3 regions of the Ruegeria sp. AB6 genome follow, and region 2 is predicted to be linked to each of the others. Evidence: riboswitches for the same ligand, from Rfam matches in the RefSeq annotation. Region 2 holds a riboswitch; each other region holds the start of a gene.

Region 1 (9,926 bases), on a different contig from region 2:
AATGGCCACACAATGTTCGCACTGGCCGCAGGGTTCGGTGGTCGGCTTGCCCTCGCCATCGGGGCCGATGCAGTTCATACCCTTGGCGATGATACGGGCCGTGGTGGTTTTGCCGGTGCCGCGAATGCCGGTCATGATAAAGGCTTGCGCAATTCGATCCGCCTCGAACGCGTTTTTCAGCGTGCGTACCATGGCGTCCTGACCGACTAGATCGGCGAAGGTTTCCGGGCGGTATTTGCGGGCAAGAACCTGATAGGCGGGGCTGGGCGTGTCGGTCATATCTGCTCTGTCGGATTCGGAGTCCGATGCAGCGTAGTGACCCCTGCCGCCCACGTCCACAGCAGCAGCGCAGGAAATTCGATTTGCAAGCAAGGACGCAGGCGATACATCATCGGTGCAGATTGATCGGAACGTGCCATGAATAATTTCGCCATCTATTCCCTGCGACTGGGGCCGGGTCGTCTGGGGATATCTCCGCTGCCCGGCGCGGGAGGTGACTATGCGGCCGATCTGAAGACGGTGCAGGACTGGCGACCGGATCTGGTGATTTCAATGACCACAAGCTCTGAGATGAAAAACCTGGGAGCGGCGGCGTTCGGTGGCGATCTGGAGCGGCACGGGGTCGAATGGGCTCACCTGCCGGTCCAGGATTTTGGTGCGCCGGATGCGCGGATACAGGCCATTTGGTCCAATGTCAGCCAGCGGGCCCGTGCGCTGCTGTCCGGCGGCGGAGGCGTTTTGGTCCATTGTCGGGGCGGCTGCGGGCGATCGGGTATGGTTGCTTTGCGGTTGATGACGGATAGCGGACTGCCCGCAGATACCGCTTTGCAGATGCTACGGACAGTACGTCCCTGCGCCGTCGAGACCGAGGCGCAGATGGTCTGGGCCACTTCGGCGGCCCGGACGGGCAGCTGAATTCAGGCTGAAAGCTGGTGTTCGGTCGGCGCGGCTGGCTGGGGCGCCGTGGTAACCACTTCCATCATCGCGCAGGGCGGTGTCGGCAAAAGGCTGGCTGCGTGGGCGGTGAAATCTGCTCCGAACAACATATCCGCATAGCGATCCAGCCGCTCGGCCGGAGTGTCGGCGGCCACACCGCAGAACACCCGGATCTGATCGGGTTGGGCGCGAAACCGGGCCGAGCACCCTTCGGCGCAATGGGTCAAGTCGCTGCTGCCTTCGATCTCGAACGCATCGGTTGTTGCCGGACGGGCCGTGGCCATTGCATCCGTCAGGGCGCGTGCCATTCGGGCCAGTGCCGGGCATGGGGCGTCGGTTTTTTGGCATACCGTCGCGGTGAATTCGTGGGTCTTGGTCTTCCAGATCATGATGCGCCCTCCGCGCGCTGGACGAGGGGCATGGATCAGGTGTGACAGCGTGCTGACGACCTGTCCCGGACACCCCGCCCGAGTTTCGGTTTTCGTTCGATGGCAGGTCTCCTGACTTGCGGGTCGTGGCTTTGCCGACCTTCCCAGCCTTTCGGCCAGTGGTATCTCGGCATTGCTCACCGCTTACAGTTGCGGGGGCAGTCTCGGCCTTGGTTCGTTCCGGCAATGCCGGGCAGAACCGCACCGTGTTCCCTTTTCATCCTATCCCGAAAAGGGACAAGAACCATCACGCCATCGCTAGCGGTTGAGCGGGCTTCGAGTCAAGCGCCATTGAATCCCGGCGCGACGTTGGGTCAATTTCCCCACGGCTTGACTCTGATGACGGAACAGGGCCGACTGCGCGGGTGAACTAAACAGTTTAGAATATGAGGCGCGGGCGATGTTGGACAATACGCATCCTGTTTTGACCGAAGATGTCCAGTTTCCGTCTGGTTCGGCGATGCTGTCGGGGCGGCTCTATCTGCCTGCCTTGCCTCCCAAGACAGTTGTGGTGATCCATGCAGCGACCGGCGTGCCCCGCGACTATTATCAGCATTTTGCCCATTGGCTGGCGGCCGAGCAGGGTATGGCTTGTCTGACCTATGACTATCGGGATTTCGGCCATTCGCTGACCGGCCGATTGCAGGACTCGCAGGTAACTATGGCGGACTGGGCGCTGGTCGACATGCCCGCCGCCCGCGCGGAAATGCGCAGACGCTTCCCGGACGCGGAACAATGGAGCATCGGCCATTCCGTTGGCGGAATGTTGGGCCCGGTTCAACCGGATATCGCGCAGATTGACCGCATGATCTGTGTTTGCTCCGGGCTGGTCACTCTGTCTGATCACCCGTGGCCGTACAAGGCACTGGCGGGGTTGTTCTGGTATGGCCATGCGCCGCTGGTTGTCAAAGCGGCGGGGTATTTGCCGGGCAGGGCTTTGGGCTTTGGGGCTGACTTGCCCGCGCGGGTCTACTGGCAGTGGCGTAGATGGTGCACGGCACCGACGAACTACCTGCCCGATTTGGGCAAGACCCTGCCCGAGGCGCACTGGGCCGGGCAGGGAGTGCCGGTCGATCTGATCGCATTCGACGACGATCAGGTGGTGCCGCCCAAAGCGGTGTGGCGCCTGGCCGAGCTTTATGGCCCGAATGCACGGCGTCGGTTGTTGTCACTGTCAGATTTCGGGGTGAAAGAGATCGGGCATATCGGCGTGTTCGCCCGTCGCAACGCAGCGGTCTGGCCGCAGCTTATTGCCCGGGATCATGTGGGAGATAAGTGAGAGGTTGGACATCGACCCAAGCGGGGCTCGTTGTGGCTGCTTCCTTCCGGACCTGACCAGGTTGGCGAGGCGCTCGCCCGCGCCAACCTCTCAGCACGCGATATAGGCAAGTGCGCGGCAAATGACAACCCGTCAGAGCGTCAAATGGATCAGCAGAAAACCGGCCTCGTCCTCTCCAGCGATGTTGGGTGCAAATTCGGCGATGTCGTCCAGATGATGCCAGGCCTTGTGGCCTGTACGCAGAACCGCCAACGCCCCGGCCACAGAGGACAGACGGAACGGACGCTCGAACACGGTGCCGGAATGAGGCCCGGCAGTCACGTAGTTTTTGACCAGATCTTGTAGGGGCAGAATCGGCAGCGGAACGCGCGTCGCCCGCCCGGCAAAGGGGAAGTGCCCACCGCCATTTGCGCGGTAATTATTCAACGCCACCACAAAGGTCTGCTCTGCATCCAAGGGTTGGCCTTCGAAACGAATCTCGCGGACGCGGCGGGCCGATGGGTGCAAAAGTGCCCCATCTGCGCCAAACCGAGCGGGCTGGCTAAGGTCGATCCGGTATGTCAGCCCATGCAGGACGTCAAAATTATGCCCCGCGCGGTCCGAGGCCAGCAGATCGCATCGTTGGCCGGGGATCATCCTGTTAAAGACGCCTGCGGACATTTCCAGCCAATCTTCGATTTGCGAACCGGTGACGGCGACGGCCATCATCTCATCGGGAAAGACGTTCAGGTCCGTCACATGGCGCAAGCAGATTTCCCCGGCTGGGACGTCGGTAAAGAACCGAGGCCCGGCACGCCCGCCGAATTTCGACGGGGACACGGCGGACAGCATCGGGCAGTCCCGATAGTCCGTATCCTTCAAAAAAGGTCGCAACGCGAGGGTTTGAGCGGCGGCCACGAAAGCCAAGCCCCGGTCATAGCCGCAAAAGCTGAAATAGCTGTGCATATGCTGCTTTACTTGCCCTACGGGTTCTGCCACCCGCCGCCGCGTCTCGGCGTGGCCGGTGGCAAGTAGCTGCGTCAGTGCGGCGTCTTCATCTGACGCCTCTGTCGAAACCGAACGCACCTGCGCGTGTCCATGAAATACCTGCCATCGGTCGTCCAGTGATGTGCCGAGGGTCAGATCGATGACGCCCAGATATGACCCCGCCGCACCGGGCATCACGACGGGGGTGCTGTGCACCAGCCCGCGATCAACGTCGATATAGCCGCTGTATTCTTGTTCAGGGCTGGGAAAAACCATATGGGAATGCCCGCCCGCAATGGCGTCGATCCCGTCGATGGCGGCCAACGGTACCAACGCGTTTTCCATGCCGGGCGTGTCTTGCGCCGGACCGAACCCCGTATGCGCCAGCGCCACAACGAGATCGCAGCCCAGTTCGTGCAGTTCAGCGACTTTGCGGCGCGCACAGTCAAGGATGTCGCCGATCTGAACTGCACCTGCCAGCTTGTGCGCCTCCCATTTTGCGGTCTGGGGTGGCAGGACCGAGAATATGCCGATTGCAAGCTCGTGCGCGTGCCCTTGGATTTCGACCTGACGCCTGACAATCGTGTGCTCCTGCCAGACCTGCGGGCTGGAGGATTTGTGGGCATTGCTGCACAGAACAGGGCAGGGGGCCTGCCGCATGATCCGGTCCAGCACGTCCAGACCAAAGCCATAATCGTGATTGCCCAGCCCTATAGCATCGTAGCCCAGAAGGTCGAAGGCCTGCATCAGAACATGGCGCTCGGGGTGTTGAGCCACGGCCCAGTCGCCCAGCGGCGTGCCCTGGACCGAGTCGCCATTGTCTACCAGCAGAACCAACCCGTCCTGTACCTCGCTTCGGGCCTTGCGGATCAGGTCTGCGGTCCGGGTCAGGCCAATCGTCGGTTCGTGCCTGTCAGTGTAATAGTCATACGCCGTCAGATTCATATGCAGATCGGACGTGGCCAGAATTCGCAGTTGGACGGTTTGAGAGGAAGGAAAAGTCGACACTACTCTACTTTAGGCAGTTTTTTATTAATCATTTTCAACAAAAAGAGTGTTGCGTGCAATTTTCAAGGCGGACCTGCGGTCTTTCAGCGGCAGCGGGTGTTTTTTCGGAGTTCCATGAATACCCATTGCAACCCCAGAACCATCGTGGCAGCCCTATGCGCACAATCTGGGGGGCATGCAATGAAGAATGCAGAGTTTGTGACGTTCGGCGGATCAGGGCTGGACCGTGCGGCACATATTCGGGGCGATGCCGACGCGCTGGCTGGCCTGGTGGCGGACCCGAATGCCAAATGCCTGCTGATATGGCGCGGCAAACCCCTTGTAGAGGGTGAGGCTTCGGATCGGTTGGGTCTGATCCCGGTGTCTCATGCGCTGGTCGAAAACGGACCGGGCGGAGTTGCGGATGGGCTGATTTTTCTGGGCCTGTCGGATGGTGTCCCGGTCTTTGCTGCCGATATCTCGAATTGGGAGCCTGACGGGCAGGATTTGTCTGAAGTAGGTGGTTTCGTGGATGGCTCGGAACAGCAGCATCCTGACCTGCCAGACAGGTTCGTATTTGCCGAGCTGCGCCGGATCATGACGTGGCTGTCCCCGCGTGATGCCGAGCTTGCGGCGACCGCCAAGGCGGTAATCGGCTGGCACGAAACCCATAAATTCTGCGCCCGCTGCGGCGCGGCCAGCGCGATGACGCAGGCCGGATGGCAACGAAGCTGTCCCACGTGCAGCGGCCAGCATTTTCCGCGCACGGACCCGGTGGTGATCATGCTGATCACCCATGGGGACTCGGTACTGATGGGGCGGTCTCCGGGTTGGCCCGAGGGGATGTATTCGCTGCTGGCGGGTTTTGTCGAACCCGGCGAAACGCTCGAAGCTGCTGTGCGCCGCGAAGTGTTCGAAGAGGCGGGCGTGCCCGTCGGCGCTGTCACCTATCTGTCCAGCCAGCCCTGGCCCTTCCCGGCCTCTTTGATGTTTGGTTGCGCGGGTCAGGCGCTGTCGCGTGACATCTCGATTGATCCCGTTGAAATTGAAGATGCCATGTGGGTCAGCAAATCCGAGATGATGCAGGCCTTTGCCGGTGAGCACCCGGTTCTGAAACCTGCCCGCAAAGGGGCCATTGCACATTTCCTGTTGCAGAACTGGCTTGCAGATACGCTGGACTGACGAAATAGAGACGCAATAGATCAACGAACTAAAGGTCGGAATGCAGTTCACAGTACAGGAAGATATTCAGGCACCGATCAACGCCGTTTTCGAAATGGTCGCCGATTTCGAACGGTTCGAACGTATGGCCATGCGCCGCGGGATCGAGGTGCGGCGGCTGTCCGGCCACATGGGGGTGGTGCCGGGCACCAAATGGCAGGCCGATTTCACCCTGCGGGGCAAGCCACGCCATGTTGAGATAACAATGGCACACAGCGACCCGCCCGCGCAAATGCGGTTCGAGGCAATCGGCAAAGGGGTCGGCGGTGTCACAGAGGTTGATCTTCTGGCTCTGTCCCAACGCCGTACCCGGTTAAGCGTGGATGTAACGCTGACGGCCAAATCCCTGCCCGCGCGGCTGTTTCTGCAATCGCTGCGGCTGGGCAAATCGCGGTTCCGGGCCCGGTTCCAATCCCGACTGACCGAATTCGCCCGCGAGATGGAGGAACGACACCTGCACGGGTCGTAACACCCAAACGAGCGATCTTATCCTGAGACAGGCAACCTCACACGATGCGAAGATCGGCGTCAACAATGCCGAGGGGCTGGCCTATTATCAGGCGATGGGATTCGTGGACTACCGCCGAATTGACGGCGCGCGCTGCAAATCCTTCACCTTGTGACCGCCGCCGGGTAAACGCCTAGCACTTCGACATTTGTGGTGAAATGCTCCAGCTCTTCCATCGCCAGTTGCACATTGCGGTCGTCGGGGTGCCCCACGATATCGGCATAGAACTGCGTGGCGGTGAATGAGCCGTCGACCATATAGCTTTCCAGCTTGGTCATGTTGATCCCATTCGTGGCAAACCCGCCCATCGCTTTATATAGCGCGGCAGGGATGTTGCGGACCTGAAAGACGAAGCTGGTGATCATTCCGTGTTCACCGCGTCGCGTGCGGTCTTCCTCGCGTGACATTACAAGGAAGCGGGTGGTGTTGTCGTCATTGTCCTCGATATGGCGTGCCAGAACGTTCAGGCCATAAATCTCTCCGGCCAGTTCGCTGGCCAGCGCGGCCGAGTGAAGTTCGCCCTGTTCGGAAACTTCGCGCGCGGCGCGGGCATTATCGGGACTGACGCGCCCGTGGATGTTGTGTTGTTTTAGAAAACCCGCGCATTGGGGCAGAAGAACCAGATGGGAATGGGCCTCGGTCACATCGTCCAGCGTGGCACCCGGAACGGCCAGCAGGTTGATATGGACGCGGACAAAGGCCTCATCAATGATGTGCAGCCCACTATGGGGCAGCAGGCGGTGAATATCGGCCACGCGCCCATAGGTCGTGTTCTCAACCGGCAGCATCGCCAGATCCGCCGCGCCCGAGCGCACCGATTCGATCACATCCTCGAAAGTGCGGCAGGGCAGGGCCTCCATATCGGGGCGTGCGTTACGGCAGGCCTCGTGACTATAGGCGCCGGGCTCCCCCTGAAATGCGATACGTTTGGTCATTTGGTCGATTCCGTGCAACAAGTTCCAGAATTGGGCGTTTAGTCGCGGTGTCTATACCTTGCCTCTTGTCAGGGGAAGCCTTAGACACCCCGCAGACAGCTGAAATGGACTCGCGATCAATGTTCGACACGATGACAGTTACCAAGGCCGCCGCAGGCCTGTTTGGCACCTTCCTGGTGCTGCTTCTGGCCAAATGGGCCGCCGAAGGCCTGTACCATGCCGATGGTCATGGCGAGACGGCCTCGTACATCATTGAAACCGAAAGCGCAGGCGAAAGCGCCGACGGTGAGGAAGTGGTGTTCGAAGACCTGCTGGCCGCAGCCGACCCGGAAAAAGGCGCACGCGTTTTCCGTAAATGCACCGCTTGCCACAAGCTGGAAGACGGCGCGAACGGCACAGGCCCCTATCTGTATGGCATCGTTGACCGCCCTGTGGCGTCGGCCAATGGCTTCACCGGCTATTCGGCCTCGATGCAGGCCCATGGCGGCAACTGGACACCCGAAGCGCTGGACGCCTTCCTTGAGCGTCCGAGCGCCTATATTTCCGGCACATCCATGAGCTTCGCGGGCCTGAAAAAGCCGCAAGAGCGTGCCGACCTGATTGCCTATTTGCAGACCATCGGCAACTGATCCTGCGAATAACCCGAAAAAACAAAGGCCGCTGCCCCCTGCAGCGGCTTTTTTTGTCTAAACAGAACTTCACAAAGCGCTCACGCATTCTAAACTTGAATTTGTAAGTGCTGGTATTTTAGCTGGCGAACGCAAGATTAAAACACGTGATGCAACAGGGGATGAGCAACATGAGGTCCAACCGGGAAATCGTTCAGGCGCGTGTATTGGACTTCAGAGGCGGGCTTTGGGCTCTGATGGCCGGTATGGTCATGGTGATGTTGATGGTACTGCCGGGGCGGGCCGAGGAAACGATAATCAAAAGTCACGGTTTCTCGGAATTTGGTGATCTAAAATATCCCGAGGGCTTTGCGAATTTCGACTACGTCAACCCGAACGCCCCGCGCGGAGGAGAGCTTTCCTATGCCGCGCAGGGCACGTTTGACAGTTTCAACCCCTTCACCCGGCAGGGGCGAGCGGGCGCACGATCTGCAGACCAATACGAATCCCTGTTGATTGAGTCTTATGACGAGCCTGCCTCGTATTACGGCTTGCTCGCAGAAAGCCTCGAATACCCGGAAAGTCAGGAATGGGTCATTTTCAATATGCGGCCCGAAGCGCGGTTTTCTGATGGAACGCCTGTCACGGCAGAGGATGTCGTGTTTTCTCACAATCTGCTTTTAGATCAGGGTTTGAAGTCTTACGCCGAGGCCGTTCGCAAGCGTATCCCCCGCGCCGAGGCATTGGATGAACATCGAGTCAAATTCTACTTTGCCCCTGATATCCCGCGCCGGGCGCTGATCTCTCAGGTTGGTGGCACGCCGGTGTTTTCCAAGGCTTGGTTCGAGGCGGACCCGGAAAACCGCCGTCTGGACAAATCTCGCCTTGAACCGGGCATCGGGTCGGCCCCCTATCTTCTGGACAGCTACGACATCAACCGACGCATCGTTTACAAGCGCAATCCCGACTATTGGGGCGATGAGATTAACGTGAATGTTGGCCGGAATAATTATGACACCATCCGCATCGAGTATTTCAGCGACTCGATTGCCGCGATGGAGGGGTTCAAGGCCGGAACATTCACTCTTCGGCAGGAAAACAACTCGAAAAGCTGGGCGACGGCCTATGATTTCCCGGCGATTGCAAATGGCAATGTCCTGCGGGTCGAGCTTGAGGACGGCAACGTCCCGTCGGCCTCTGGTTTTATCATGAACCTTGACCGGCCTCAGTTTCAGGACCCCCGCGTGCGCGAGGCGGTTCAACTGGGCTATAACTTCGAATGGACCAATGAAAGCCTGCAGTACGGCCTGTTCCAGCAGCGCGACTCGTTCTGGCAAGGCACGCATCTTGAGGCAGCCGGCCTGCCCGAAGGGCGCGAGCTTGAGGTGCTGCAAAGTCTAGGCGATGCGGTGGACCCTGCTGTGCTGACCGAAGAACCGGTCTCGGCCCATGACTCGCGCCCGGCCCGTCAGAATGACCGCCGCAACCTGCGTGCTGCGATGCAACTGTTGGATGAGGCGGGCTGGAAAGTCGGAGACAACGGCATCCGCAGCAATGACAATGGCGAAGTTCTGAAGATCGAGTTTCTGTCGGACCAGCCCACTTTGGATCGGATTATCCAACCATTTGTCGACAACCTGCGCGCCATGGGGATTGATGCGACCTATAACCGGGTCGACAACGCTCAGTTCACACTGCGCCGTCGGGATCGGGATTTCGACATGATCTTTGGCGGCTATCCGACCTCGTTGCAGCCATCCACAGGGCTCTATCAGCAGTTCGGGACCGAGGCAGCCGCGTATTCGGTGTTTAACCCGTCGGGCGCGCATGGCCCCGATATCGAACCGCTGATCGACAATATCGTCGCCGCGACTGACAGCGAAGAACTGCACGCCAATGTGCGGGCGCTGGATCGTGTGCTGCGGGCCAAGCGGATCATGGTTCCCACCTGGTATCTGGGTAAATACTGGGTCGCCTACTGGGACATGTACGAGCACCCTGCGAATCTGCCGCCCTATGCGCTGGGCGTCGAGGACCTGTGGTGGATCAACGCCGAGA
Region 2 (9,926 bases):
GGTCCAACCGGAACCGGATCGAGCGATACTGCTGATACGTCAGGTCCTGCCATTCCTGCGGAACCATCTCACGCTCGGCATAGGGTTGGCTGGCCAGTTCCCGAGCCAGCGCGATCACATCGTTGCGGTCAAAGGGGACCTCGCCCCCGGCAGCAAAAGTGGCCGGAGCGAAAGCAAGCGCCGAAGTTGAGGCCAAAAATGCGCGACGTGTGAAATTCATTTTTTAGACTTCCAGGGGTGTGACTTGAACCAACCGGCCAGATAGGCCACGCCGATGATCATGGCAAAGCCAATAATGTTGGCGATGAAAACGCTGGCAACATCTCGCCCACTCAGGTCCAGCCCAACGCCGATCAGGCGCGCTGCTGCCATGGAAAAGACGAAAACCGCCAGCGATTGCTGCCCGACCTTGGTGATAACGGTCAGCAGGAATTCCCACACTTTCGCCGCTGCACCCTGACCGGTTGCGATCAGGCGATGGCCATGCTCACCCGCGACGACCCAGCCCAGATAGGCCAGTGAGAGGAAGTGGACATAGCGCAGCAGGCCAAACTCGGTCTTGCCCCGCAGTTCCGAGGTCAAGGGCCAGCCCTTGCGCAGCACGGCACCCAATTCAGGCGCGGCATTGTTGATCCAGGTAAAGACCTTCCAAGATCCAAACGGGGCCGACAGGATCAGGAACAGCACAGCAGCCCAGATCAGGGTTTTCGATACGGGCGGGGCAGGGATCCACCCGCGCATGAAGGCAAAGCCGGTAAAGAACAGCAACTGCCAGCCGAAGGGGTTGAAGAACCACTGACGGTCCGACCAAGGCTCGGCCGGCAGGGCCAGCGCGCCGGTTTGTGCCACCAGCCAAATCGCAATCGACGTGGCGGCCACGGCCCAGAACCCGACGCGGTACAGGCCCATGTAAACAGGCATCAGCGCCAAAACCACCAGATACATTGGCAGGATGTCAAAGTAGTTCGGCACGTATGTCAGCGTGAACAGACCGACCATCTGTGGCGCGGGATCGTTGAAGAAGTGCTGGAGGTTCAGTGAGGAAATGTATGTTTTCTCGAAGAAACCCGTCTGGTCCAGCGCCGCCATCGACATGGCCACAAAGAAAAACAGGCAGATATGCGCCCAGTAGACCTGCCAGATGCGGAACGCCACGCGAGCCGTTCCCATCCACCAACCCTTGCGGGCAAAGGCCCCACCAAACGCAATGGCCGAGGCCATCCCCGAGCAGAATACGAAAATCTCGGTTGCATCCGAATAGCCGAACCGCGCTGGAATCCATCTGGCCCAGGGGTCGTTCGGGATATGGGCGATCAGGATGATGAACATTGCGATGCCGCGATAGAAATCCAGCCGCGGGTCGCGCACGCGGGCAGGGGCGGCTGCTTGGGCCGCCACAGGCGCAAAATCAGAAGCGGGCGATGCTGTCGCCATACGTGTTCTGTCCTTCTTTGGTCTTTTTTGTTTTTGTTATTCAGCCGGAACGCTTTGCGCGTCTCCGTCATCGCGTGCCGCGTCGATCAATGCGCGGCGCGCAAGGGCGTAATTGTCCTCGCCACCAGCCCGTTTTGCGCGGCGGTCATCCAGGATGCGCTCGACTGCATCCAGACGCCCGGCGCGCAGGCCGGAATCAATTGTGATGCGCTCGAATACATCACGTTGCGCGTGACTGCCACCTGCAAGTTGCATTCCGTCACGTGCTGTAGAAAGGAAATCAAAGGCTTGGCCATACAGGCCGTCGCCAAAGGCTTCCAACCCTTTGGCTGCTGCAACGCCTGGATCGGACATGCGGATCGGGGTGTCGCCCTGATTGCGCTGGGCGTCTTTCTGGATGCGTTTCAGCATCTTTCCGGTCGCCTCGTCCCGGTTATCGCCAGTGAGGGCCAGGAGATAGTGCAGGTCGGCAAAGATCAGGCAGCCGTCTTCGGTGCGATTGGCGCTCAGGTCAGCCAGTTCTTCCCAGCGATTGCCGACATTTACGCCCTCAAGCTCCAGACGCGACAACAACGAGGTCGCGTTCGAGATATCGCGGTAATCGTCGGTTTTGTCTTGACGGATGTAATTGTCATACAGCTCCATCACCTGATCGACCTGTCCCAGATCCAGATGCATCAGCGCTTTGTGCCACCAGACGTGATAGCGAAAGTTGTTGCAATGCGACCAGGCGTCCTCGCGCCCGGCCAGCCAATCCAGACCCAACTGTGCGTTACCGGTCATCTCATGCACGTGGGCCACCGCGTGTAGGCCCCATGCGTCATCTGACACCATCCACAGCGCTTGACGGCCTGCAATCTCGGCCTTCTCATAGGCGCCGGTTTCTTCCAGCGCGAAAGAATGGCAGCCCAACAGATATCCACGGCCCGCGTGATCAGGCTCATACGCCGGCATCACACGTTCGATCGAGCGACGCATGCCTTCGGCGTCGCCCAGAACAAAGCGGGTGGCATGGCTAAGCTTCATCGCCAGCGAGTCTTGCGGATTGGCGCGCAGGATTTCCTCGAATTTCTGAACGGCTTGCGAGGGGAGATCGGCCAGATACAACTCCAGCGCCTGCACATACAGGCGTTCGCGTGCGGTTACCGGTTGACGCGTCATGGCTGCATTGGCAGCGGCCAGAGCCTCGACGGCGACAGGCATCATCTCGCGGCGGCCCAGCAGAACCATGAACAGACCTTTGATCGCATGGCCCAGGGCAAAATCAGGCTCAAGCTCCAAGACTTTTCCCAGATGCTGAGGCGTCACCGCCGCATGCGCCATGAACCCGAGCAGCACGCCATCCCACGCCTCGGCGCTAGCCGAATGGCTCAGGGTGTTCATCTGTCCGAAAACGTCTTGTTTCATGCTCGTGGTCCGATCCGTGTGAGAATTAGTACAATATTCGACTTACCAGAGACTCTAGTCGGGTCGTATCAGTATCGACCGACCTCTCGAATTGGTGAAATGCTGTGTGTGCAAAACGTGAAAAAAACCGCCGATTCAACGGCATGTTTCAGCAACATGCCGCCGAATTAGGCATTGTGTTTCAGTCTTCAAACGGGTTTTCGGCGTTCAGAACGGCCTGAGTGTCCGCGCCAAAGGTCGGTGGAGCACTGCGATATGTTACAGGCGTTTTGGACAGTTTCAGCGGATTTCCGATCAGATTCACCTGTGCCGGGTCGGCTTGCATGGCGATCTGCATCTGCCTTGCGGCGACCTGATCGGTGGCAAAAACCTGATCCAAAGTCTGCACCGGGCCCACAGGCACTTTGCGACTCTCAAGCTCGGCAATGACGGTTTCAGTGTCATAGTTTTGTACGGCTGGGCGCAGAATTGCATTCAGCGCATCACGATGTTCCAGACGTGATGGGTTGGTCGCAAAACGGGGATCGTCCGCCAGGGCAGGCTGCCCGATGAAGTCACAGAACCGTCTAAATTGGCTGTCGTTGCCAACCGCCAGGATCACGTGCCCGTCCGCCGTTTGATAGACGTCATAGGGCACGATATTCGGGTGCCCATTTCCGCGCCGTTGAGGGACGTTGCCAGAGGTCAGGTAATTCACGCCCTCATTGATCAGCCACGCAATTTGCGCGTCGACCAGCGCAAGGTCGATCTGCTGGCCCTCACCTGTTTGATCCCGGTGACGTAGCGCGGCCAGAATACCGACGGTCGCGTACATGCCGCACATCACGTCAGCGATGCCCACGCCCACCTTCATCGGCGCGCCTTCGGGGTCGCCGGTCAGCGACATGATCCCGCCATAGCCCTGCGCCATCAGGTCATACCCGGGTTTCGATGCGTTCGGCCCATCCTGCCCATAGCCCGAGATCGAGCAATAAACGAGGCTGGGAAATTCCTGCGACAAGGTTTTGTAATCCAAGCCGTATTTCGCCAGCCCGCCGGGTTTGAAGTTCTCGATCAGAATGTCCGCGTGCGAGGCGATGCGTCGGATTTCCGCCTGACCCTCGGGGGTGGTGATGTCGATGGCCACAGATTTCTTGTTGCGGTTGGCCGACATGAAATAAGCGCTTAGGTCCGATGCATTCCCATCCGCGTCCGTCACATAAGGTGGACCCCACTGCCGCGTATCATCGCCGCCGGTTGCCGGGTTTTCGATCTTGATCACGTTGGCGCCCAGATCGCCCAGCAATTGCGTGCAGGTCGGTCCTGCCAGAATGCGGGACAGGTCCAGAACCTTGACGCCCGTCAGCGGCCCCTCAAATCCGGCCATCATAGCCTCCACGGTCGATCTCGGCGGCGATGACGGTAAAGCTGTCGGCCTTGACCGCCGCGTCCAGCGCCGCGCGCAGCTCCTCGCGGTTGCGCACCGTGTGGCCGTTGCCGCCGAACGCGCGGCCCATGGCGGCAAAGTCGTGGCGGTCGAAATCCACGCCCGTATTGCCCATCTGGCGCTGGCGCTGTTTCAGCTCGATCAGCGCAAGGCTTGCATCGACAAAGACCAGAAAGATTGGGTTTCCCCCCATCTCGGCTGCTGTCGAAAGCTCTCCGGCAACCATCAGGAACCCGGCATCACCCGAGAAGCTGATCACCGGGCGGTCGGGTTCGGCAAGTTTCAGGCCAATCGCCATCGGCACGGCACAGCCCATGGTACACAGGGCCGAGGACTGGATCAGCCCGCGTTCCTCAGAGCAATCCCACATTTGGCTCAGCAGGATGCGATGCGCGCCGCTGTCGGCTGTCGCCAGCGTGTTGGCGGGCAGGGCAGCGCGGGTCTCAGCGATAACCGCCGCGGGACCCCAGTCGTCATCCGTGGGAAACGCCTGCGCCAAAGCGGCTTTGACTTGCGCGGGTTCGCCACCCAGCCAAGTCTTGCGCGACGGGGTGCCTTTGGCAATGGCCTCCAGCGTCTCGCCCGTATGCGCGACCAAATTCAGCCCCGCCTGATGCATGTAATGGTCATTGGGCACAGCCGAGACGTCGATCACGCGCTTTTCCGCTGGGTCCCAGATCTCACGCCAGCCGGGGCGCATTTCGATCGGGTCATAGCCCAGACACAGCACCAAATCGGCCTGTTCGACCAGCGGAACCAGATGTTTGTCGGCCAACGGCGAGAGGCCTGCGCCGCCCAGACACAGAGGGTGATCCTCGGGGACTACGCCCTTGGCCTTGTAGGTCGTCACAAATGGGATGTCGAAATGCTCCAGAAATGCCTGCACCACGTTGCGCGAGTCGTCATAGAGAACATCCAACCCGACAATTGCGATGGGCCGTTCGGCCTGCGACACCCAACGGCGGGCTTTCTCAACGCAGTCGCCCGCAGGCGACACAGTGGCGATCTTGGCGCGGCGGCGCGGTTTCACCCCCGACACGCGGGTATCCGCGACCGAGATCGGCACGTCGATATGCACCGGACCGGGGCGCGGTTGATTGGCCAACGTAACCGCCTTATCGGCAACAATGTCTGCGCCTTTGGCGGTCAGCGTAAACGTCCCCTTGGTGATCGAGCGATAGACCTGCGCGTGATCCATTACCTGATGGGTATAGGTCAGCGCTTCATCGGCATCGACGCAGCCGGTCAGCACGATCATCGGCACCCGGTCTTGCAAGGCATTGGCGACCACGTTGATCCCGTTCATCGCACCGGGGCCAAGGGTGGCAACCAGAATGGCAGGCGCGCCGTCGCGGTGATGCACGGCCTCGGCCATGAAACCGGCGGCGTTTTCATGCTTGGTCAGGTGAAAGGTGATCCCGGCCTTTTCCAGCGCATCGACAAGGGTCAGAACCTCACCACCGGGCATTCCAAAGGCGTGGCGACATCCGGCCTCGTACAAACGTTGGGCCAGAAGGTCCGCTGCGCGGGGCGAGAGGTCTTGCATAAGTCATGCTCCGAAAAACTGTTTCACAGCAGATTGCGGAGGACAGCCCCAGACGCAAGCCGGATCACGCCAGTGTGACTATTTGACTGCTGTTTCGGCCACGGCTTGAAACTTGCCATCCAGTTCCTCAGCGATTTTGCGCAGGGGTTCTCCGCCCTCGTAGACATAGGGCGCGAAGACAAAGCTGGGAGTCTTGTAGGACAGAGTGGCCGTGCCGTCCTCGTTTTCGGTGACATAAAAGCGGATCGGCGCCTCGATCATCGCGTTCACTGATGTTTCCAGCACGCGCACCGCATAGTCGTTGTTGAAGGCACCAATGACCCGATTGCCGGGGATAGTGATCCCGCGCGATGCGGCGGCGTTGGTCGGGCCTGCCTGCGTGACGACGATCAGACCATTGGCTTTGATGGCATCCTTGGTGTCGGTAACCAACGTGTCGTAACTTTTGTCGGTTGCGTAGCTGGCCCAGCCCGACAGGGGCTCGTCTGACAAAGCAGGGGTCGCTATCAGGGCAACCGCAGTCCAAAGGGCTTTCATCTGGGCCTCCTGTTTCGGGGTTGCGACAGTGATGCCAGAAAGCGGGACAGGGCGCACTCACAATCTTGTGCGTTTTCTCGATTGCGCCTGCGGTTGGAAACCCTCAGAAACAGGCAAATGCCACCCGATGAGTTCCGAATTGGATCAGATGCGCCTGTTGATATGTTCGTCCTGTGCCGGTGCCCGCGATTGCGGAGCCGAGGTCAAAGCTGTCGAATCCGCCCTGACCCGCGCGGGGATTGAGGGGCGGGTTTCGGTCGATCAGCACGCCTGTTTCAGCGGATGTGCAGAACCCGTGGCCATCGCGCTGCAGGCGGATGGCGGGGCGTCTTACGTGTTTTCAGGGGTCGATGTAGCCTCGGACGCCGATGATATCGCGGCGACTTGCCGGACCTATCTGGACAGTCCTAAAGGCTGGATCGAAGACGCCCGACCTTGCGGGCGGCTTCGGATGTGTCTGCGGGCGCGTATCCCGGCGCTTTAGTCGATCTGTAGTGTGACCGCCGCGCTGACGGGGATGTTGTCGACCATCAAAGGGCTGTGGCTGTTGGCATTCAACGAGACCGAGACCTCGACTTCGCCCTGCGGCAGTTGGTCGATATGCATCCAGTTGCCATAGAGCCGGGCCAGTTTATCGCCATTCACGTAGACATGGGCATGCCCCTCGCCGTCGATATCGGTTTTTGATGCATTCTCAGGCGAGAACCGAAAGTTTTTCGGCACAACATGCAGGTTCCATCCGGCCATGGGATCGGGGGTCAGAGTGATCTCAACCCCCGGCGCGTCGGCCCCGGCGGGCAGGTTGATGGCAGTCGAATGATCGTGTGCGGCTGCCTCGGCGTGAGATGGACTGTGATGTGCAGGATCGCCATGGTCATGGCCGTCGAAAGTGACGCCATTTGCAGCCGCAACCACAAATCCTGCACCACTGCCAAAAACTATGCCGATTGCAAACAGGGCAAGTGAGCGTGCCATTTTATGTTCCTTGATGGTAGTAGCAAACACGCCGAGCTGGTCTCGGCGTGTTTATAAGCGTGCTTGTCAGGCCGCAGCTACGGCACGCTGGCTTTCATATCGCCAGAAGTACCCGGCGAATGCCCCGACCAGAACCCAGGCTACCAGGCCGATGCCAAAAGCGCGTGCGGCAAACAGCGCGCCGATCTCGGTCGGCACAGGGCCGGTGAACACGTCGGGCTCGGGCGCGCCGATCAGGTGCGGGGCCAGCAGCAGGGCGGCTGCGATCACATAGCTGACAAGGTTGCCGCCAAAGGCGATCAGCCACATGGCTACACCTGCTGCTGCGACAGTGGCAAACCACCAAACCTGACGCGCTGCGACATCCGCCGCTGCCACGCCGGGCACTTCGGGCGCCAACGAAAAACCGGGGGCGAGGTGAACCGCGATAAACCCGGCCAAACCCCACAAAACGCCTGTGCGACCGTCGATTTTGTGACCGCTGCCCTCGGCCACCGACATCAGCGCGATCATCATCAGTGCATAACCTGTATAGATGAGCATTGTGAAAATAACGCTCAGCGCATCGCGGAACAGTTCCGAGAACATGCCCGGCAGCTCGGGGTGGGCACTGACGACGTCGCCGCCGAAATGGACCAATTCGCCTGTTTCATACAGTTCGGCGTGCAGCAAAACCGGTTGCACAAACGCAAGCTGCAGCAGGGCGGCAATCAGCCCCGCTGTAGCACCAGCGAACAACGCGCTGGTCAGAATGCGACCAAACATGGGTTTAGTGGCAGGGGAAGCCGGTTGCGTGACGCACGTCATGGGCTGCGTCATGCAGGGCAGCGGCCTGAACGTGGCCAGTCACCGAAATGATGCCAAGACCCAGAACCACAGCGAACATGACCGGCAGGATACCAGCGCGCGAGGCGGTTTGTGTTTGTGTTGTCATTTTCAATTCTCCTGTGCCGTCGCACCCGACGGCCGGTGTTTCAAATCACGCCTGGCAGGTCTCCTGGCTTGCGGGTCAGGGCCTGTGCTCGCCTTCCCCCTGAAAATTCAGGAGTGGCTGGTTGAGCAAGGCTCACCGCTTACAGTCGCGGGGGCGGCTGTGGATTGGATCAACTCGGATCGCACCACATTCCCTCTTAGCTCGTCGCTGTGAACGACGGGACCAGACGGGTTCATCTAGCCTTCAAAACCCGCGTGGCGCAATCGCCATTCGCGACCAATTTGGTCAGTTCACGCACTTTTTGAGAAGATAGATATCCATGATCCACCCGTGATCGGCGCGCGCATCGGCACGGGTGTCCAGAATCTGCTGCGCAACCTCAGCCAAGGGCCCCTTGATCAGAATTTCCTCTTTCATGCCCACATAAGCCCCCCACCAGATGTCATAATCTGCCATCTGAAGATGTTGGAACGAGCACTCACCATCCAACATTACCGCCACGTTTGATGCACCGTCCGGCCACCCTTCGTCGCGAATCCGCCGCCCCGTGGTCACGATGTAGGGGGCACCCAGATCGTTGATCGGAATCGCGTGGGCAGCCGTCAACGCCTGCAGCGCTGTAATGCCAGGGATCACCAGCGTCGTTGGTTGAGGGTCCAGCCGCGCCGCGATTCGCAGTGAGCTATCGTATAGCGACGGATCGCCCCAGATCAGCAGCGCCACGTGCTGTGCGCCGGGATGGGCGGCAATTGCCTCGCGCCAGCGCAGGGCGATGGCGTCGTGCCATTCATCCACTCCGCGCAGATACCCGTCATCGGACCGGCGCTTGGGGATGTCGAAATAGGCGATCTGCGGCGGCGTGTCGGTGACCTGCGCAATGATTTCTTCGCGCAGCCCGGCCAGATCGGCCTTGTTCTCGCCCTTGCGAGGGATCAGGATCAGGTCCGCCGCGCGGATCGCCTGCGCGCCCTGAAAGGTCACGTGGTCAGGGTTTCCGGTGCCGATACCGATCAGGGTCAGGTCAAACATCGTCAAGCTCTGCCAGCGGGCCATAAAGGATCAGCGCCGGGGCGGTTCCGATTTCTTCAGCCAGCTTTTCGGATAGCGCGCCCACTGTGCTGCGATGCAGCTTTTGCTCGGGGGTCGAGACGGATTCGGCCATCAGTGCAGGCGTTTCCAGCGGCAGGCCATGGGCGTGCAGGGTCTCAACCAGCAGGGGGAAGGTGCGCTTGCCCATGAAAACGACGGTGGTCGCATCCGGGTCGGCCAAAGCGGGCAGGTTCAGGTCCTTGGGCAGTTTGCCGCTGACATCATGGCCGGTGACAAACTGCACCCGCCGCGCGGTCAGCCTGCGGGTCAGTGGGATGCCAGCCGCCGCCGCTGCCGCCACGGCCGAGGGGATGCCGGGGATGATCTCATACTCGATCCCAGCCGCGCGCAGGGCCACCAGTTCTTCCTCCAGACGTCCGAACATGCCGCCATCGCCGGATTTCAACCGCACGACCCGCTGGCCTGTTTGCGCATATTCCACCAGCAACCGGCTGACATGGTCCTGTTTAGGCGAAGGGCGACCCGCCCGTTTACCCACGCCCACCAGATCGGCATCCTCGCGTGCATGGGTTAAGATCGGCCCGCTGCTGAGGTCATCAAACAGCACCGCATCCGCC
Region 3 (9,926 bases), on a different contig from region 2:
AACGCAGCTTTTCTCGCACATTCCGCAACCGGTGCAGCGGTCGCCGTGTACGGTAGGGAGGAACAGCGCATGGTGTCCCGAACGGGTGTTATGCGCGGTCTCAAGCGTGATCGCCTCGTCAATTACGGGGCAGACGCGGTAGCAGACGTCGCACCGCAGCCCTAGGAAGTTCAAGCAGTTTTCCTGATCGACCAGCACGGCCACGCCCATATCGGCGTCATCGATGTTATCCAGCGACGGGTCCAGCGCCCCGGTGGGGCAGGCGGCGACACAGGGAATGTCGTCACACATCTCGCATGGCACGTCACGAGCGGTGAAATAGGGTGTGCCGGTGGCGACGGCATCGACGCCAAGCTCGGCCAGCTTTAGCGTGTTGTAGGGGCAATCCCGCACGCACAGACCGCAACGGATACAGGCGGACAGGAAGTCTTGTTCCGGCAAGGCACCGGGGGGACGCAAGGCCTCGGCTGGCAAAGCCCGCGCGTCGCGTGCTAGCCAGGCCAACAGCGACCCGGCCGCAACGCAGCCGCCAGCGGCGCGCGCCGAGTCCTGAAGGAACCGGCGCCGCTGCGGCGAGAGGGGAGAGCCAACACCTGACATGGGTCTTACCTTTGCCTTGCCAGTTTCTTATGCGCGCTCGACCTTACAGGCGCATTTCTTGTAGTCGGTTTCCTTCGACAGCGGGCAGGTTGCATCCAGCGTCAGTTTGTTAGTCAGCTGGTGCTCGTCAAACCAAGGCATGAAGACCAGCCCACGTGGCACCTTGTTGCGCCCGCGGGTTTCGACCCGGCTGGTCACTTCGCCCCTGCGGGTGGACAAAACAATTTCCTGACCGCGCCGCAGACCGCGATCCCGGGCGTCGTCGGGGTGCATGAAAACAACAGCTGACGGGAAGGCGCGGTGCAATTCCGGAACCCGGCGGGTCATCGAACCCGAATGCCAGTGTTCCAGAACCCGACCAGTACAGAGCCACAAATCGTATTCATTGTCCGGCTCTTCAGCAGCAGGTTCGTAAGGCGCGAAGATAATTTTGGCCTTGCCGTCCTTGTGGCCATAGAATTTCACGTCGGCCCCTTCGGGTACATAGGGGTCATAGCCTTCGCGGAAACGATAAAGCGTTTCTTTGCCGTCCACGACCGGCCAACGCATACCGCGTGCCTGATGGTACATTTCGAACGGTGCCAGATCGTGCCCATGACCGCGCCCGAATTCGGCGTATTCTTCGAACAATCCTTTCTGCACGTAAAACCCAAAATGCTGTGCTTCGTCATTGTCGAAACCTTCGGCAGTTTCAGAAAGCGGGTATTTGTCCACATTCCCGTTCTGGAACAGAACCTCGAACATCGTCTTGCCGCGATGCTCTGGCATCTTGGCCAGCAGCTCTTCGCCCCAGACTTCTTCTACGGTGAAGCGTTTCGAGAATTCCATTAGCTGCCAAAGGTCGGATTTAGCCTCGCCCGGCGCTTTAACCTGTTGATGCCAGAACTGAGTGCGGCGCTCGGCGTTGCCATATGCGCCTTCTTTCTCGACCCACATAGCCGTTGGTAGGATCAGGTCAGCTGAAACTGCGGTGACGGTTGGATAGGGATCTGAAACTGTGATGAAGTTTTCAGGATTGCGATAACCGGGATACCCTTCCTCATTGATATTCGGGGCGGCTTGCATGTTGTTGTTGCACTGAACCCAATACGCGTTCAGCACACCGTCTTTCAGCATTCGGTGTTGTAAAACAGCGTGGAAGCCCGGTTTTGGCGGGATTGTACCTTCGGGAATTTTCCATGCGGTTTCACAAATCTCGCGGTGCTCGTCATTTGCGACAACCATGTCCGCGGGCAGGCGGTGGGCGAATGTGCCAACCTCTCGGGCGGTGCCGCAGGCAGATGGTTGGCCGGTCAGCGAGAAGGGCGAGTTGCCGGGTTCGGAAATCTTGCCAACCAAAAGGTGGACGTTGTACATCAGCGAGTTCACCCACGAACCGCGCGTATGCTGGTTGAAACCCATGGTCCAAAGGCTCATGACTTTCCGGTTTGGATCCGCATATTGTTTCGCAAGTTTCTCAAGCTTGTCAGCGGGAACACCTGAGAGTTCAGATACATATTCCAAAGTGTAAGGCTCAACAGCTTTGGCATATTCTTCGAAGCTGATGGGTTCCATTTTGCCCGAGTTCGGGTTTTCCGCGTCTTGCTGAAGTTGGTTTTCGTCGCGCAGGCCGTAACCGATATCGGTTGCCGTCTTGGTGATGTTTACGTGCTTTTTGACGAAGTCTTCGTTCACCGCGCCATTCTGAATGATGTAGTTGGCGATGTAGTTCAGGATCGCCAAATCGGTCTGTGGGTTGAACACGATGCCATTGTCCGCCAATTCGAAAGAACGATGTTCAAATGTTGACAGAACATGAACTTCGCTGCCCGGTTTGGTCAGACGCGTGTCTGTCAGGCGCGACCACAGGATGGGGTGCATTTCGGCCATATTGGAACCCCACAGAACGAATGTGTCTGCGTGCTCGAAATCGTCGTAGCAGCCCATCGGCTCATCTATGCCGAAGGTCCGCATGAACCCAACAACAGCAGAAGCCATACAATGGCGCGCGTTGGGGTCGATGTTGTTGGAGCGGAAGCCCGCTTTCATCAGCTTGGCGGCGGCATAGCCTTCCCAGACCGTCCACTGACCCGAGCCGAACATGCCCACGCTGGTCGGGCCTTTCTTGGCCAGCGCCTCTTTCCACTTAGCGGCCATGACATCAAAGGCTTCGTCCCAGCTGACCGGTTCGAACTCGCCATTCTTGTCGTATTCGCCATTGGTCTTGCGCAGCAACGGAGTGGTCAGGCGGTCTTTGCCATACATGATCTTGGACAGGAAATAGCCCTTGATACAGTTCAGGCCGCGGTTCACCGGCGCGTCCGGGTCGCCCTGAGTGGCCACAACGCGGCCTTCCTTGGTGCCAACCAGAACGGAACAGCCCGTTCCGCAGAACCGGCACGCGGCCTTGTCCCAGCGGATATCCGGTGTCGCCGCCTGAGCGTCGGCCGCGCCTGTGGCCAGCGGAATACCGGCGGCCGAGGCCGTGGCTGTGGCAGCAGTGGCCTTGAGGAATGTCCGGCGTGATTCAGAATGTGTCATAGCGTGAGCCTCCGGCTGGTGGTTTGGCTTAGGGCATCGGGACGCGGGCGGGTCTCTGCAAGGTCCTCGAAATGGTGATAGGTCAACGTCAGAGACACGACCCCGGGGATCTGGTGCAGATCCATGATGGTCTCGGACGCAAGGCGTTCAGGGGTATCTTCGACCACGACGACGAAACGGCCGTCTTCGGTCTGGGCGTGGATTTCCACACCCGGTGTATCGCTCATGGATTGCGCCGCAGCCGTAGCGTAGTCGGGCGCGACATGGGCAAGGCAACCGCAGATGTTCATTGCACAGCTTCCATTTTGGGTTGAGGGGTGTGGCCCAGCGAGATGGCATCCGCCGGGCAAACTGTAGGGCAGAGCCCGCAGCCGGTGCAGGCCGCTACATCCAGTGTCGGTTTGGCCCGACCACCGGTTTGCAGCGAGAACCGGATCGCGCTTTCTTCGCAATTGTCCTGGCAGAGGCGGCAACTGACGCCATTCATCGACAGGCAAGAGTCCAGCTTCAGCGCGGCACGCCATGGCCAGTCGAAAACAAGGTCGATGTCCAAAGCAGGGGTTGGGCAAGCATTGGCGCATTCGCCGCAAAAAGTGCAGGGATTGTCTGAGGGTTGAAAAACAGGAAAGCCGTCCGCAGCGATTGCAATCACGTCCTCAGGACAAGCCGATGCGCAATCGCCGCATTTCGTGCAGTGCTTCAGAAAGTCAGGCCCGACCGATCCCGGAGGTCTGGCTGTCACACCGTCCTCATCGTTAAATCTCGCGCTCAGGAAGGCGCGCCGGGTAGTCACTTGGCCCATTCTCAAAGACCTGGCTTTGCTAGATTCTGTTCGTCGCTATTCCCGATTAACGGCTTCGTTCAGCGCCGGATTTGATATTGATCAATTTCTTGGCAGTTTTTGCATGGAACTTAAAAAAATATGCATGCAAAAAATCTGTTTTGTCAAATTGTTGCAGGTGCGCTGACAGCCCGGCAAGCGTCGGGACTGACAAAGACAAGCCAATTTATCTTTTGGGCTTCGCCGTTCTGAGCAGCAGAATGAAAACGAAAATCGACCCCAGTGAGGTCGTCACAATTCCGACCGGCAGTTCTTGCGGGGCAAGCATCAGGCGGCTGAGGATATCGGACCCGGTCAGCAGTACCGCGCCAACCACGGCTGCCGTCGGGACAAGGTGATTGTGCAAAGGACCAGCGATGCCGCGCGCAATATGTGGAACCATCAGGCCAACAAAGCCGATCACTCCGGCGACCGACACAAAAACGGCGGTCGCGAGCGCTGCAACAAAGAACATTTTGAACCGTAGCGACTGAACCGGAACGCCCAGTGTTGTTGCCGTGACATCTCCGGTCAGCAGCGCATCCAGCCAGCGGCTACGATAGAGGGCATAGGCCAGAATAAGCGCCAGCCCGGCGCAGACCAGCGGGAAGGTTTCCCATCGCGCCAGACCCAAACCGCCAAGCATCCAGAAGATGACGGAATGGGCAGCACGGTTATCGCCTGCGAAAATCAGGTAATTGGTTAGGGCTGAGAACAGGAAGGACACCGCAAGCCCGGCTAGGATCAATTTCTCAGGCGCGCTCGTCCGCAATCCGTGTACCAAAGCCAGCACGATGCCAGAGGCCACCAGCCCTCCGCAAAACGCCGCCAGCGGCAAGGTCCAGAACCCCAGAATGTCCCCGGTTACGGTGATGACGAACACAGCACCCGCTGCAGTGCCCGAAGACAGCCCGAACAGAAACGGGTCGGCCAGATCGTTCCGCGTGGTTGTCTGCAAGACAACGCCAACAATCCCCAAACCAGCGCCGATCACGGCCGCAAACAGCGCGCGGGGCAGGCGCAGGTCAAAGACGATACGGTGCAGGGGCGACACGTCTCCATCCACAAGGCCTGTGCCCAGCAATATGGCCTTGAATGTATCGGACAGAGGGATGGATGTGGTTCCGTAGATTGTTGAAACCAGAAGAAGGGCGGCCAGAATGACCGCCCCCACCAAAAGTGTCAGCCCCAGACGGCCCAAATTAGTTCAGGCCCTTGTGCATGGCCTGTGCCATTTTCGAGATCGCCTGAATGTTCGCGGGTCCCGGCGTTAGTTCTTCGTACCGCAGACCGATCCAGCGCTCGTTTTTGACCGCATCGGTTTGCGACATCACCGGGTGCTCTTGCAGGAATTTGAACGTATCCGCCGCGCCATTTCCGGTTTGATAGTCCAACAGCACCAGGAACTCGGGGTTCGCGGCGGCGACGGCCTCCCAAGAGCTACGGCCCCAGCTTGTATCCATGTCATGGGTCACGTTCTGACCGCCCGCAGCGGCAATCATCGCATCAGGGATGGCGTATTTTCCGGCGGTGAAGGGCGCATCAGCGGGCCCGTCCAGTAGGAATACGCGCGGTTTTGGCAGATCGGCGGTTTTCGCCTCAATCGCGGCCAGCTCGTCTTTCCAGCCTGAAACCAACGCTTCGGCCTTGTCTTCAACATGCATGACCTTGCCCAGACGCACGACATCGTCAAACAGCAGGTCCATGCTGGCCTTTGGGCGGTCCTTATGCAGGTGAACGCAGCTTTCCGACAGGATCATAGTCTTGATCCCGAAGGGCGCCAGCGTTTCCGGTGTCACATCACCGCCGGGCCGCATTCCGTAGTACCAACCGGCAAAGAACAGGTCGGGTTCAACGGCCACCAGGTTCTCGACCGTCGGATATTTCGGGGCCAGTTCCGGGATATCGCCGCGCAGCGAGTCGAACTCGGGACTGGTTTTGTACCAGCCGGTAATCCCGGTCAGGCCGACGATCTTGTCTTGTAGACCCAGTGCAAAGGCCATGTCGGTCATGTTCATGTCATGCACGACCAGACGCTCGGGCTGGGTTTCAAACACCAGCGGTTCGCCGCAATTGTCGACGGTAACTTCATGCGCGGCGGCACCGCCCGCCATGGCTGTAACCAGCGCCACGGACAAGATGTGTTTCATTCGGTAATGCTCCTAACAGGATTGGAAACTGAGGTTTTTCGGATGTCCAGCGCTGGGATCAAGCGGCCCTCGTGCTGGAAAAACAGGTAATCTACGCCGAACGTGTCACGCACGCGGTCGGTGGTCAGCACGTCGGCCACAGGTCCGAACCCGGTAAGACGGGTGGATTTCATCAGCGCGACATGCGTCGCAAATTCCGGAATCATGACCAGATCGTGGACGATCATCACCACTGTGATCCCCAGCCCGGCCACCAGTGACAACATCCGCCCCTTGGCGTCCGGGTCCAGATGGTTGGTGGGCTCGTCCAGAAACAGCAGTGCCGGGTTTTGCGCCAATGCCCGCGCGATATGGGCGCGCTGCCGTTCCCCGCCCGACAGAACCGCCATGCGTTTGTCGGCCAGATCGTTCAGGCTGGTCAGGTCCAAAATTCGCCCAAGATCGGCGGCATGGGCCTCGGCCGAGCGGTCGGCCCGGATCGGGATCTGTCCCAGCGCTACATACTCGCGCAAGGAGAGCCGCCCGTCGGGATATTCCTGCTGGCTGACAACAGCGATCATCCGCGCACGCTCGGTCGCCGACATGCTGCGCAAATTTCGCCCCTTGAACAATACATTGCCGTCCGAAGGATGCTCGGACCCGCATAGAAGGTTCATCAGCGTTGTCTTGCCCGCGCCATTGGGCCCAGCGATGGCCAGAACCGCGCCTTCGTGAAGCGCAAAGGTGATGTCCTGAAGCAGAACTTCGCCGTGATAGGCGTGATAACCGACGCCGTTGACCTGAAGGAACGCATGTTCGGTCATGTGGCCCCCGTCGCCAAGGGCGGCATCCGCGACAAGGTCTTGTGCAACAGCGCCTCGGGGCGATCCGTTGCCTTGGTCCAACCTGTGGAACTGTTTTGGTATTGCCGCGCGAAAGCGGCCAAAGCGTCGATATCGGCCGAGGTTTGAATTTCGCCAAACAGATATTGTGCCTTCGCACCCGCCTGAAATCCAACGGTCAGTGGGTGATCGCAACCGGCCATACACTCAATCATCCGTGTGCCGTAGCCCTCGGGCAGGCGCTCTCGCAGGGCCTCGGCAATCGATTGCGCCGCCTCAGCCCCTTGGCAGGTCGTGCAGATCAGCACCACATGATCCGTCATGCTCCGCCCCACCTGCATGCCGGACGGGCAGGTAAAGGAACGGTTCTGAAGACATCGGGTCGATGTGACATTGAGCCTCTTTCCAGGACACCCCGCCCCGGTTTGGTTGCGTTTGAGATGGCAGGTCTCCTGACTCGCGGGTCTGTGCTTGGCCACCCTTCCCGACCTGATCCGGCCAGTGGGAAATTGGCGTCGCTCACCGCCTACAGTTGCGGGGGCAGTTACGGATTTGGTCTGCACCTTACCGTATTCCCTTTTCATCCCGCGCGTGCAGCATCGGGAACCATCGTAGCGTCACTGCCTCAGATCAGAGCATGGGTCAATACGGATTCCGCAACGTTCCGGTGAAGACAGCGCAAAGGATATTGCTGCTCAGTGGGCAATCAGTTATGCTGCGACGCAGCAAAATCTGAAAGCCGAGGCACCGTTTTGTGGGCTCAAGGGTGCTGGACGTACTATTGTGACCCCGAACTGACCTGCATCAATTAAACCCGCGACCCAAGTCGGTAAGACGTCCGAAAAACCAAAGTTGGCACGCTATGAAAATCCAGGAAAACAAAACCTTCGAGCAGCTCAAGGTTGGCGACACGGCACAACTAACCCGCTTGTGCACGGTTGACGACCTTTATGCTTTTGCCTCGGCCTCGGGCGATCACAATCCGCTGCATCTGGCAGCCTATGACGGGGATGGCGACGGCCTTGCCGAAGCCGTCGCACCCGCGCTGTGGCCCGCCGGTCTGGTCGCAGCCGTGCTGGGAAACTACATGCCCGGCGCCGGAACGCAGACTCGGCGCGCGGATTTGGCCTTCCACCTCCCGGTGCTTGCTGGTGAAGAACTGACTGCCTTTGTCGCTGTTGAGGAAAAGCGCGACGATGGTGATCTGCTCTGCTCAGCCGAAGTGCGACGGGTCGTTGACAATGCACTGGTTCTCAGCGGCACCGTTCAGGTCACACCGCCTTCGACGCATATGGAGTTCGACTCGGTCGAGGTCCCTGGCCTGATCGTGCAGCGGCACCGCCATTTCGACGCGCTGTTGGCAAAAGCGCGCCCACTAGAGCCGATGCCAACCGCCGTTGTTGCGCCAGAAGAGCCCAACTCTCTGAGCGGCGCGTTGCTGGGGCATGCCAATCATATTATTTCGCCGATCCTCGTCGGGGACCCCGATAAAATCGCCGCTGCTGCCGCAGAGCTGGTGGCCGACTTGTCGGGCATCGAAATTGTCGAGGCCCGCAGCCACGGCATCGCCGCGCACCGTGCCGTGGATCTTGTAGTCGAAGGACGCGCGCAGACCCTGATGAAGGGGTATCTGCATACGGATGAGTTGCTGCACGCGGTTTTGCGTCGTGAAAAAGGGCTGCGCACTGGGCGGCGACTGTCACATGTGTTCGTAATGGATGTTCCGGGCATGTCGCGCCCGATCATGGTGACGGATGCGGCGGTGAATATTGCGCCTGATTTGGAAACCAAGGCGGATATCGTGCAAAACGCGATTCACCTGGCACATTCTTTGGGAATCGAACAGCCCAAGGTCGGCGTGTTGTCGGCGGTTGAGACGATCAACCCGCATATGCCGTCATCGGTCGATGCGGCCTTGCTGTCGAAAATGGCGGAGCGCGGTCAGATCACCGGCGGGTTGGTCGATGGGCCGCTGGCGATGGACAATGCGGTTGATCTGAACGCCGCCCGTACCAAAGGGATCACGTCAGAGGTTGCTGGTGCTGCCGATATTCTGGTCGCGCCTAATATTGAGGCCGGGAATATGGTGGCAAAACAGTTGACCTTCATCTCTCATGCCGAGGCGGCAGGGGTCGTGATCGGTGCGGCCGTTCCGATCATTTTGACATCACGATCCGATGATGATGCCTCGCGATTGGCATCCTGTGCTGTAGCCGCGCTTCATGCGCATGCAAACAAGGGTAAAATCCATGGCTGATCATGTTGTGGCGCTGAACGCCGGGTCTTCTTCCCTGAAATTCGCGCTTTATGAGCTGGTTGAGGGCAATCGCCCCAGTATGCGCTGGCGTGGCCAGATCGAACGTTTGGGCGACGCACCACGTTTGCTGGCCCAATCCGCTGGAGGACGCTCGATCGACCGTCCTTTGACCAACACCAAAAGCCATGACGAGGCGATCCACGCCTTTCTGGAAATGGCGCGGGAATACCTGCCGGACATCCATGTACGTGCCATCGGGCACCGCATCGTCCACGGGGGTACTGTTTATTCCGAGCCGGTGCGCATTGACGCCTCGGTTGTCGAGACGTTGTCTGGGTTCATACCTTTCGCGCCGCTGCATCAGCCCTATAGTCTTGCAGGGATACGCGCAGCCAGCGCGGCCTTCCCGGATACAGCGCAGATCGCCTGCTTTGACACGGCGTTCCATCGGACGCACCCTTGGGTCAACGACACCTTCGCCCTGCCGCAGAGCTACTATAACAAAGGCGTACGACGGTACGGGTTTCACGGGCTCAGCTACGACTACATAACGCAAAAGCTGAAAGAGATCGCGCCGGGCTTGTACAACGGGCGCGTGGTTATTGCGCATCTGGGTAACGGGGCCTCGATGTGTGCGGTTTCGGGTGGTCGGGCGGTGGCCTCGACCATGGGGTTCTCGGCGCTAGACGGGTTGCCAATGGGAACGCGCAGCGGGCAGCTTGACCCTGGTGTTGTGCTTTACATGATGCAGCAGGAAG

The links. A riboswitch is a leader RNA that binds a small molecule or an ion and turns the genes downstream of it on or off. The one in region 2 is predicted to bind cobalamin.
Region 1: linked by a shared signal. The riboswitch ahead of ACR0DB_RS21005 (hypothetical protein) and the one ahead of ACR0DB_RS02305 (CbtB domain-containing protein) in region 2 are both predicted to bind cobalamin.
Region 3: linked by a shared signal. The riboswitch ahead of ACR0DB_RS12875 (DUF1636 family protein) and the one ahead of ACR0DB_RS02305 (CbtB domain-containing protein) in region 2 are both predicted to bind cobalamin.

Annotation. Positions count from the first base shown of each region.
Region 1 covers NZ_JBQGAD010000016.1:1,477-11,402, forward strand. Annotated here, with positions in the region: gene ACR0DB_RS20995 (DNA polymerase III subunit gamma/tau) at 1-279, opposite strand, end outside; gene ACR0DB_RS21000 (protein-tyrosine phosphatase family protein) at 418-915, shown strand; gene ACR0DB_RS21005 (hypothetical protein) at 918-1,325, opposite strand; cobalamin riboswitch at 1,410-1,628, opposite strand; gene ACR0DB_RS21010 (alpha/beta hydrolase family protein) at 1,765-2,643, shown strand; RNA gene ffs (signal recognition particle sRNA small type) at 2,638-2,736, opposite strand; gene ACR0DB_RS21020 (bifunctional 2',3'-cyclic-nucleotide 2'-phosphodiesterase/3'-nucleotidase) at 2,776-4,617, opposite strand; gene nudC (NAD(+) diphosphatase) at 4,798-5,778, shown strand; gene ACR0DB_RS21030 (SRPBCC family protein) at 5,819-6,286, shown strand; gene ACR0DB_RS21035 (prephenate dehydratase) at 6,430-7,260, opposite strand; gene ACR0DB_RS21040 (c-type cytochrome) at 7,380-7,889, shown strand; gene ACR0DB_RS21045 (extracellular solute-binding protein) at 8,060-9,926, shown strand, end outside.
Region 2 covers NZ_JBQGAD010000001.1:450,106-460,031, reverse strand. Annotated here, with positions in the region: gene ACR0DB_RS02350 (OpgD/OpgG family glucan biosynthesis protein) at 1-220, opposite strand, end outside; gene ACR0DB_RS02345 (OpgC family protein) at 217-1,434, opposite strand; gene ACR0DB_RS02340 (tetratricopeptide repeat protein) at 1,471-2,841, opposite strand; gene ACR0DB_RS02335 (CaiB/BaiF CoA transferase family protein) at 3,023-4,207, opposite strand; gene ACR0DB_RS02330 (thiamine pyrophosphate-binding protein) at 4,194-5,813, opposite strand; gene ACR0DB_RS02325 (DUF302 domain-containing protein) at 5,892-6,350, opposite strand; gene ACR0DB_RS02320 (DUF1636 family protein) at 6,478-6,834, shown strand; gene ACR0DB_RS02315 (hypothetical protein) at 6,831-7,325, opposite strand; gene ACR0DB_RS02310 (CbtA family protein) at 7,392-8,090, opposite strand; gene ACR0DB_RS02305 (CbtB domain-containing protein) at 8,095-8,259, opposite strand; cobalamin riboswitch at 8,296-8,501, opposite strand; gene cobF (precorrin-6A synthase (deacetylating)) at 8,545-9,288, opposite strand; gene cobA (uroporphyrinogen-III C-methyltransferase) at 9,281-9,926, opposite strand, start outside.
Region 3 covers NZ_JBQGAD010000005.1:256,856-266,781, forward strand. Annotated here, with positions in the region: gene napG (ferredoxin-type protein NapG) at 1-600, opposite strand, end outside; gene napA (nitrate reductase catalytic subunit NapA) at 628-3,120, opposite strand; gene ACR0DB_RS12850 (chaperone NapD) at 3,117-3,410, opposite strand; gene ACR0DB_RS12855 (ferredoxin-type protein NapF) at 3,407-3,922, opposite strand; gene ACR0DB_RS12860 (FecCD family ABC transporter permease) at 4,128-5,141, opposite strand; gene ACR0DB_RS12865 (ABC transporter substrate-binding protein) at 5,143-6,090, opposite strand; gene ACR0DB_RS12870 (ABC transporter ATP-binding protein) at 6,087-6,893, opposite strand; gene ACR0DB_RS12875 (DUF1636 family protein) at 6,890-7,234, opposite strand; cobalamin riboswitch at 7,337-7,536, opposite strand; gene ACR0DB_RS12880 (bifunctional enoyl-CoA hydratase/phosphate acetyltransferase) at 7,774-9,168, shown strand; gene ACR0DB_RS12885 (acetate/propionate family kinase) at 9,161-9,926, shown strand, end outside.